3 regions of the Mesorhizobium sp. RSR565B genome follow, and region 2 is predicted to be linked to each of the others. Evidence: predicted binding sites of a transcription regulator. Region 2 holds the regulator's gene; each other region holds the start of a gene.
What was found. Region 2 encodes PhoB, which activates phosphate uptake and scavenging genes when phosphate is short. Its sites were predicted from a motif close to TGTCATNNANCTGTCAT; they were not measured.
Positions count from the first base shown of each region.

Region 1: the regulator PhoB is predicted to act here: its motif matches at 1,804-1,820, upstream of ACYG9R_RS09825 (DUF1045 domain-containing protein).
Region 3: the regulator PhoB is predicted to act here: its motif matches at 1,619-1,635, upstream of ACYG9R_RS25300 (bifunctional 2',3'-cyclic-nucleotide 2'-phosphodiesterase/3'-nucleotidase).

Region 1 is NZ_JBTTIE010000001.1:2,051,334-2,054,605, forward strand. It holds gene ACYG9R_RS09820 (alpha-D-ribose 1-methylphosphonate 5-triphosphate diphosphatase) at 1-1,023, opposite strand, end outside; gene ACYG9R_RS09825 (DUF1045 domain-containing protein) at 1,058-1,765, opposite strand; gene iolB (5-deoxy-glucuronate isomerase) at 1,917-2,729, opposite strand; gene ACYG9R_RS09835 (hypothetical protein) at 2,919-3,167, opposite strand; gene iolE (myo-inosose-2 dehydratase) at 3,177-3,272, opposite strand, start outside.
Region 2 is NZ_JBTTIE010000001.1:2,901,369-2,904,640, reverse strand. It holds gene ACYG9R_RS14155 (ROK family protein) at 63-1,298, shown strand; gene phoB (phosphate regulon transcriptional regulator PhoB) at 1,329-2,018, opposite strand; gene phoU (phosphate signaling complex protein PhoU) at 2,035-2,739, opposite strand; gene pstB (phosphate ABC transporter ATP-binding protein PstB) at 2,781-3,272, opposite strand, start outside.
Region 3 is NZ_JBTTIE010000001.1:5,261,895-5,265,166, reverse strand. It holds gene ACYG9R_RS25300 (bifunctional 2',3'-cyclic-nucleotide 2'-phosphodiesterase/3'-nucleotidase) at 1-1,517, opposite strand, end outside; gene ACYG9R_RS25295 (NAD(P)/FAD-dependent oxidoreductase) at 1,659-2,924, opposite strand; gene ACYG9R_RS25290 (5-formyltetrahydrofolate cyclo-ligase) at 3,169-3,272, shown strand, end outside.

The sequences.
Region 1 (3,272 bases), 850 kb from region 2:
CGGATTCTTCGACACCATCGCAACCGCCTGCGGCAGGGAAATGCCCTCGACGACGTCGCCGAGGAAGAAGGCCGACTGGATCAGGCTGAAGGGAATGTAGTCGGACGACAATATGTCGAGCAGGCCGTCGCCGGCCAGCGTGCGGGCCGAGACATTGCCCGAATGCGAGGAGCCGCGCATGACGTTGGGCGCGCCCATCAGTACGCCGAGCCCGGCATCCTTCGAGGCCTTGGCGGCTTCCAGCGTGGTCGGGAATTCCGCGACGCGCACGCCCTGCTCGATCGCTTCGTCGACATGGCCCGATGTGGCGTCGTCATGGCTCGCCAGCACAATGCCCCGCTCGTTGCAGGCGGCTGATATCGCCACCCGGTTCGGTCCCGAATTCTTCGCTGATTCCGACATCCGCTTTTCGCAGAACAATTGGAAGTCGCGATCGGTCAGCTTCAGCTTGCGCTGGTAGTAATAGGCGTAGGTCTCGAGATTGACGAACTGGCGCTGTCCCGGCGCATGGTCCATCAGCGAGGCCAGTTTGACCCGCTCGTCGCCATCGAAATTGGCGAAAGCCCGCAAGCAATCCGGCGCCGAGACCTCGCAGCGCAGGTGCAGGAAATGATCGGCCCGCAATCGGTCTTTCGCGACGCTGTCCTCGATCGCATCGGCCAGCTTGCGGATATCGTCGGAGGTAAGGTCGGCGTCCTCGTCCATGCCGACGCGCAAGGCGTCGAGGACGGTGGTGATGCCGGCGGTGGCCACCTGCGCGTCATGGGCAAGGACGGCGGCGATCGGGTTCCAGCGCACTTTCGGCCGCGGCGCATAGTGGCCTTCGAGATGGTCGGTGTGCAGTTCGACCAGGCCGGGAATGATGTAGTCGCCGCCCATATCCTCGCCAGCCATGTTCCCGCCGGTGTGGCCGGTGCCGGCGTCGATGCCGGAGATAAAACCGTCGCGCAGCACGAGCGACCCTTCGACGATCTCGTCGGCAAGCACGATGCGGGCGTTGTGGAGAACAGTTTCGGCGGTCATTCAGGCAGTCCTTGCTTACTCGGACGAATTGCGGTCAGGCGGTTTTTCGGGCAGCGCGGCGGCCGAGCGCATGATGCGAAAGCACCATGAACGGAGCGCCCGGTTCGGTTTCGACGAACAGCGTCAGCGCATCCACCAGCACCGGCTGCTGCAGCACATCGGCGAACAGGCTGTCAATTGCCGCGCGCAGACGTTGGCTTTCCTGCGGCCCGGCCCGGCCGGACAGTGTCATGTGGAAGCGAAAGGTCTCAAACACATAGGGATAGCCCCACTGGCAGAGATTGCGGAACTCGGCCGGCTTCAGCGAATCCGGGCTGCGCCGCTCGATCTCGGCCTCGGTGAGCGGCGCGCGAAAACGGTCGAAGCTAAGCACGACATCATCGGCGAAACGGTTGAGCGGCGGCAGCGGGCCTTCCGGCAGCAAAGCGAAGAAACCATCGATCTGGCTGACGACCAGGCGCGGGATGGTGACCGTCGGCGTTGCTTCGGCAAAGGCGTCCAGCGCCGCGCGCAACGAGCTTTCAGTTTCGTTGGCGGCCAACCGGAAGGGCGCTTTCAGCGTCGCATGAAAACCGTAGCGCCGCGCCGATGCGGTGTGAAAGGCGACTTCGGCCGCCGACAGCTCGCCCACCGCCTCGACCGGCCTGGTGGCGGCGCCAAAGGGGTCGCGACCCAGCCAGTTGGCGGCGATCCGCGCCAGCGGCTCGTCCTGCATCGGGGTGAAATAGATGGCGTAGCGCATCGAAAATCCTCGTCAGCCCGCTGCCATAGGTGATTTCCATGACGGATTGACGAAGCTTATGCGGGTTTTCGAAGGCAAATCGACCCCGCAGGTCCTTAGCCGACGATTTTTCGCTGCTGGACCAACAGCTTCCGCCGCAAGCGAAGGCCGATCAGGCCTTCATCAGCCACTCGTGCTCGGGCGCGTTGTGGAACTTCCACGTCCGCTTCGGCCCGGCCATGACGTTAAGGTAATAGAGGTCGTAGCCGTGACAGGCCGCGCACGGATGATAGCCCTTGGGCACCAGCACGACATCGCCGTCCTCGATCGCCATCGCCTCGTCCAGTTCGCGGGCGCCCGACTTGTCGGCGTCGGTGTAGACCCGCTGGAAGGCAAAGCCCTGCGGCGGGTTGAGGCGGTGGTAATAGGTTTCCTCAAGATAGGATTCGGCAGGGAGATTGTCCTGGTCGTGCTTGTGCGGCGGGTAGCTCGATGTGTGGCCGCCGGGCGTGATGACCTCGACCACCAGCAGCGAGTCGGCGGGCTTGCCCTCGGGCAATATGTTGGTGACGTAGCGCGTGTTGGTGCCTTTGCCCCGAGTCTCCTGGCCGAGGTCGTCGGGTGCGATGACGCGAACGGGCAAGCCGCCGCCCAGGCCCGGCGCCGAGCAGACCGCGAGTTCGAGATCGGTGTCGGCGGTGACCGACCAGTCCGAACCCTCCGGGATATAGACCGACCACGGCTTGCCCTCGAAGGGCGACATGCGCTCGCCGAGCAGGCCGAGTTCCCGGCCGCCGGCCTTTGCCGTGCCCTTGCCGGTGACGAACACCAGGCAGACTTCGCGATCCTGCGTCTTGCCGGATGCGGTCTCGCCCGGCTTCAGCCGGTGCAGGTCGAAGCCGACATAGGTCCATCCGGCGCTGTTGGGCGTGACATGCGCGACGCGGCCATGGCCCTTGTCGGCTTTGACGAGCAGTTTCGACATGTTTTGTCTCCTATCGCAAGTCTTCGAGGTCGGCCTCTCAACTTCGTCATCCTAGGGCGAAGCAGGAGCGAAGCTCCGTCGCGAAGACCCTAGGATGACGAAGCGAGGGACATTCCGGCAATCACCGACGTAGGCGATACGCCAGGTGTCGAGTGTCCGACCCGCAAGCTCTTCCGAGCCGCGGCCGCTTCATTCCTTCGGTTCGGCGTCCGCCTTCGCTTCGCCGGTCTTCGGTCGATCAGGCGCAGCCTTGCTCTCCTCCACCGGCTTGTAAAGATAGAAGAACTGCCACACCGCGTAGGCAGCAAAGCCGAGCGCGATGACACCCCAGAACGGCGTGCCGGAGGCGACTTCTATTCCCGCCCAGATCACGCAGACGGCGACGACGGCAACGCGCCGCCACAGCGGCCGGAAGAACGGGTGCTCGTAATCCTTCATCGGATCGCCTCAGGCATTGGGAAAGCCTTGCGTTTCCACCGTGTAGCCGGCCGCCGTCATCACCCGCATCAGCTCCTTGTAACCCACTTGGGCCATCTTCAGCGG
Region 2 (3,272 bases):
TTGGCTGGTGCCGTCGAACGCCTTCACTATCATGAGGCGCGAGGAGGCCGGGAGGAAAACAAATGTCGGTTGGGATCCGCCACGACGATCTGCGCCGTCGCAACCGTGCGATGGTGATTTCGGCCGTGCGCCGGGCCGGCCAGCCGTCGCGGACCGAGATTGCGGCGACCACCGGCCTCAGCCATTCGACGATATCGGCAATCTCGTCTGATCTAATTCAAGAAGGCATCCTGATTGAAGGCAAGCCTGGCGAGACCGGCTCGCTGAAACGCGGCCGGCCGCAGGTCGGCCTTGGCCTCAACCCGGAAGCGGCGGCGGTCATGACCGTGGTGCTGTCGCTGAACTTCCTCTCCGTCACCGTCATCGACTATGCCGGCCAGGTGGTCGCGGAAGAACAGCGCCGGCTCGACACGCTGACCATGCCGCGCGACGAGCTGATCGGCGAATGCGTAGCAATCGTCGGGCGGCGTCTCGCGGACCCGGACCTCGATGTCCAGAGCATCGCCCGCATTGCCATGGGCATCCAGGGCATCACCGATTCGCAGGCGCGGGCCATGCTGTGGTCGCCAATCACGCCACTGACCGACATTGCCTTCGCCGACATGTTGGAAGCGGAATTCGGCATTCCTGCCACCATGGAGAACGACTGCAATATGATGGCGGTGGCCCTGCAATGGCGCCAGCCCGAGCGCTACCGCGACAATTTCATCGCGATCCTCTTGTCGCACGGCATCGGCATGGGGCTGGTGCTGAAAGGCGAACTGTTCACCGGCACCCATTCCTCCGGCGGCGAGTTCGGCCACATGATCCACCGTCCGGGCGGCGCGCTCTGCCGCTGCGGGCGGCGCGGCTGCGTCGAGGCCTATGCCGGAAACTACGCCATCTGGCGCAGCGCCAAAATGATGAGCGAAGATGCCGAGCCGGTCGATATCGGCGACGCTGATATGCGCGCACTCGCCGCGCGCGCCCGCGAAACCGATGGCCCGGAGCGCGAAGCCTATCGCAAGGCCGGTGAGGCGCTCGGCTTCGGCCTCGGCAGCCTGTTTGCGCTGATCGACCCGGCGCCTGTCGCCATGGTTGGCGTCAGCGCCGCCGCCTTCGACCTGATCGAGCCGGCATTGCGCGAAGCGATCGCCCAGACCGCCGGCGGCCAGCACTCGAAATCGATCTCCTTCGACACCGAGCCCAACGAGCTGCCGCTGATCCGCGAAGGCTGTGCCATGCGCGCGCTCGGCTTCGTCGATCAGGAGATTTTCGCGCCGGGCATTCAGGCCAAATCCGGCAAGCATGTCGCCTGAATGGCCGGCAACGGCGCGACGCGCAGCATCCTAGTCTTCCCTGATCGCGTAGCCGGCGCCGCGAATGGTACGGATGACATCCGGCATGCGGCCGTTGTTGACCGCTTTGCGTAAGCGCCCGACATGGACGTCGACGGTTCGCTCGTCGATGTAGATCGTCTCGCCCCAGACATTGTCGAGCAGCTGGCTGCGCGAGAACACGCGGCCGGGATGGCGCATCATGAATTCGAGCAGCCGGAACTCGGTCGGTCCGAGCCTGATCTCGCTCTTCTTGCGGTAGACACGGTGCGACTCGCGGTCGAGCACGATGTCGCCGACCTTGAGCACGCTGGACAGCACTTCCGGCTTGGCCCGGCGCAGCAGCGCCTTCACGCGCGCCATGAACTCCGGCGTCGAGAATGGCTTGACCAGATAGTCGTCGGCACCGGTGGACAGGCCGCGCACGCGATCGCTTTCCTCACCGCGCGCGGTCAGCATGATGATCGGCAGCCGCTCGGTTTCGGGCCGCACTCTAAGCCGCCGGCAGAGCTCGATGCCGGAAACAGCGGGCACCATCCAGTCGAGCACCAGGAGATCGGGCACGTTTTCCTGCAGGCGGATCTCGGCCTCGTCGCCGCGTGTCACCACCTCGACGTGATAGCCTTCGGATTCGAGGTTGTAGCGGAGGAGCACGCCTAGCGGCTCCTCGTCCTCCACGACCATGATGCGTGGCGCGATCATAGGCAGTTCACCCTCATCAGGCCGGCGTGGCCATCGCCGTCTCGTCCTGCTTCGGACGATTGGCGGGCAATTGCTGGCCGGTCAGCACATAATACGCATTTTCGGCGATGTTGGTGACATGATCGCCGATGCGCTCAAGATTCTTGGCGCAGAACAAGAGATGCGTGCAGGCGGTGATGTTGCGAGGGTCTTCCATCATGTAGGTCAAGAGCTCACGAAACACGGACGTGTATTTGACGTCGATGCGCTCGTCGTCATTCCTGAGTTTTGCAAGAGCTGCCGCATCGGTGGCGGCATATTCCTCGACGACGCCTTGCACCTGGATCAGCACCAGCTGCGCCATGGCATCGATGGAGTGCGAGAGGTCGCGCGGCGTGACGCTCAAGCCCACGGTGCCGACGCGTTTGGCGATGTTCTTGGCGAGATCGCCGATGCGCTCGAGGTCGCCGGCCATGCGGATCGAGCCGACCACGGCGCGCAGATCGTTGGCCATCGGCTGGCGCTTGGCGATCAGCGTGATGGCGCGGTCGTCCAGTTCGCGCTGGCGCGCATCCATGATGGCGTCGTCGGAAACGACACGCTGTGCCAGCGCATTGTCCGAATTGAGCAGCGCCCTGGTCGAGCCGCTGACCATCGAGCCTGCCAGATCGCCCATGTCGCGGATCAGCTTGCTGATCTGCCCGAGCTCTTCATCGAAGGAGGCGACGGTATGTTCACCCATGATCTTGGTCCTCGTGCCTGAAAATTCACCCGCCGGACGGCTCAGCCGAAGCGGCCGGTAATGTAGTCCTGGGTGCGCTTGTCGTCGGGGTTGGTGAACATCTTGTCGGTGGCGCCCTCCTCGACGAGATAGCCGAGATGGAACATCGCCGTGCGCTGCGACACGCGCGCCGCCTGCTGCATCGAGTGGGTGACGATGACGATCGTGTAGTTCTGGCGCAGTTCGTCGATCAGCTCCTCGACACGGGCGGTGGCGATCGGATCGAGCGCCGAGCAGGGCTCGTCCATCAGGATCACCTCCGGCGACACGGCGATGGCGCGCGCGATGCACAGGCGCTGCTGCTGGCCGCCGGACAGGCCGGTGCCGGGCTCCTGCAGGCGGTCCTTGACCTCGTTCCAGATCGCTGCCTTCTTGAGGCTCTGCTCGACGATCTGGTCCATGTCGGACTTGCGCTTGGCCAGCCCATGGATGCGCGGGCCGTAGGCGACGTTCTCGTAGATCGACTTCGGGAACGGGTTGGGTTTCTGGAACAC
Region 3 (3,272 bases), 2.4 Mb from region 2:
AATTCGGTGTCGATGAGCGCCTGGTCGGCCTTGCCCGGCTCGATCTTCCTGAAAATGCCGGCCGACATTTCCAGCCATTCCTTCACTTGCGCGCCGGTGATTTCGACGGCGCGCACCGTGTTCGGATAGAGATAGAGGTCGGCGACGTTCTTGATGGCGATGTCGCCCACCGGCACGTCGGTATAGTAGTCGGCGCCGTTGCGCCCGCCGGCCTTGAAGGGTGCTGCCGCCGACAGCAGCGGCACATCCTTCCACTGCGTGCTCTTCAATATGTCCTTGAGGTACCAGCTCTGCGCCTGGTTGACGATCTGCACCGACGGATCGTCGGCGACCAGCGCGAAATAGGAATAGAGCGGCGCCGAGGTCTTGCCGACCGGTCGGCGGACATAGGCAAGTGTCGCCTCATGGTCCGCCTTCAGCGCATCGACGACGCGCTGGTCGTCCGCCACCGTCGGCTTGTTTGCCTTGTCGACGCGCTGGTAGATCGGCCTTGCCTCCGATGTGGCCGAGGCTACGCGCCATTTCGATCCGTCCCGTTCCAGAAGCAGATCGATCAGTCCCATATGCGAGCCCCAGAAACCGCCCATCACGGCGGGCTTGCCCTGCAGCGTGCCTTTCTCGGTGTCGACGCCTTCGAGCGCCTGAAAATCCTTCTTGCCGGGGAAGACGAGATGCTGATGGCCGGTGAACACCGCATCGATGCCTTCGACGCCGGCGACGAAGAAGGAGGCGTTCTCCATGCCGTCGCCCTGCTTGATATCGATGCCGGAATGCGAGAGCGCGATGACGATGTCGGCGCCCTCCTCCTTGATCTGCGGCACCCATGCCCTGGCCGCCTCGACGATGTCGCGCGTCCTGACATTGCCTTCCAGGTTCTTCAGGTCCCAGACCATGATCTGCGGCGGCACAAAGCCGATGATGCCGATCTTGATCGGCTGCTCGGCGCCCGACCCGTCCTTGATCTTCTTGTCGAGGATGACATAGGGCTTGAGGTAGAGCTTGTCGTCGCGCGGTTTGGCGGCAAGCTCGGTGCCGCGGATCAGATTGGCGCAGACGAAGGGGAAATTGGCTCCGGCCAGCACCTTGTCGAGGAACGACAGGCCGTAATTGAACTCGTGATTGCCGAGCGTCGAGCATTCATAGCCCAGCAGGTTCATGCCCTTCATGATCGGATGCAGATCGCCTTCCTTGAGGCCCTTCTCATAGGCGATGTAATCGCCCATCGGATTGCCCTGCAAAAGATCGCCATTGTCGATCAGCATCGCATTGGTGGCTTCCTTGCGCACCGCCGCGATCAGTGAGGCCGTCCGTGACAGGCCCATCGTGTCGTTGGCTTTGTCGGCGTAGTAGTCGTAAGGCAGCACATTCACATGGATGTCGGTGGTCTCCATGATCCTCAGATGCGCCTGATTGGCCTGCGCGCGGGCGGAAAACGGATGGAGCATGATCAGCGCCCCGCTGGCGGCCGTACCGGCAAGAAAACTACGGCGGGAGACGGGGTAATTGAGATGCGGCATTGGTTTTCCTTCCCAGCGACGTGACAAGATCCCAGCCCCGGGCGGAAGCTTCGCGCCGAAAACCGGCCATGTCCATCGGGAAGTCAGTCGATCAGCAAAAGGTGACGGCTGGATGAATATCCTTGGCCGCGGTTGAGAACCTCAGCCCTTGTCATCGTCGCCCTGGGTGATCAGCCGCGCGCTGCGCTGGCCGGTGAAATAGATCCATAGCCAGCTAAGCGACACCGAGAGCCGGTTGCGAAAACCGATCAGGAAGTAGATATGCGCCACGCCCCACAGCCACCAGGCAAGCCATCCCGTGAGCTTGATCCGGCCGAAATCGATCGCGGCTGCCCACTTTCCGATCGTCGCCAGGTCGCCGGCATGTTTGTAGCGGAAAGGGCGCGGCGCGCTATCGCCGGCCAGCCGCGCCCTGATCGTCGCGGCAACATGCTTGCCCTCCTGCTTGGCCGAGGGCGCCACGCCTGGCACCGGCTTGCCGTCCGGCCGCAAGACATGCGCTGTGTCGCCGATGACGAAGATCTCCGGACTGTTCGGCACGGTCAGATCGGGCTCGACCATAACCCTGCCCGCCCGGTCCACCGGCGCGCCCAGCCACTCTCCCGCGGGCGAAGCCGCTACGCCGGCGGCCCACAGGATGGTTCGCGCCGGCAGATGCGTATCGCCAAAGACGACGCCTTCGGCATCGAGGCGCGTGACGGCGCGGCCAAGCTCGACCGTGACGCCCCGCCGCTCCAGCGCCTTGCGCGCATAGTCGGACAGCTTTGGCGCGAAATTGGCGAGGATCCTGTCTCCGGCCTCGACCAGCACCACACGCGCCTCACGCGTGTCGATGTTGCGGAATTCGCCGCGCAGCGTTTCGTGCGCGAGTTCGACAATGGTGCCGGCAAGCTCCACGCCGGTCGGGCCGCCGCCGACGATGACCAGTGTCAGCAGTGCCTGGCGCTTGGCCGGATCGGTCTCGCGCTCGGCCTGCTCGAAGGCGAGCAGGATGCGCCGGCGAATGGTGGTTGCGTCTTCAAGCGTCTTCAGCCCAGGCGCGAAAGGCTCCCATTCGTCGTGGCCGAAATAAGCATGACGCGCGCCGGTGGCGAGCACCAGCGTGTCGTAGGGAACAGAACTGCCGTCCTCAAGCAGCACGCGTTTGCCTGGACGGTCGACGCCGGTGACGTTGCCGAGCAGAGTCGTCACGTCCTCGCGCTTGCGCAGCAGATGACGGATCGGCCAGGCAACTTCCGAGGTCGCCAGCGAGGTGGTCGCCACCTGGTAGAGCAGCGGCTGGAAAAGGTGATGGTTGCGCTTGTCGATCATGGTGATGCGCACGGGTGCGCCGGCCAGCGCCCGGGTGAGTTCAAGACCGCCGAACCCTGCGCCGACGACAACGACATGATGGCTGGTTTCACTCATCGCATTCACCCCTGTTTGTCTCTCTTTATCTAGTGATTTTTGTGCACCGCAACAATGTCGCGGCGCGCTAGACTGCCGCGCGTAAGGCTGCCCAGGACTCGTCGCCGGATGTCGCGAATGCCTATGTCGGCAAGCCTGGACGGGTATAGCCTTGCAGGGGCTGGAACCAGGGGAGTGAAGCATGGCCAACGGCGATGACAAAGATCGCAAAGGGCGGGCGCAATATTCTTCGCCGCCTTGCTTCATGCACGAACTCGATCCGGAATTTCGCGCGCCATTGACCGACTGGACCGATGTGCGCCGTTGGCGCAAGGCCGAGCGCGAGCGTCTGATCGCGGCACGGTTGGC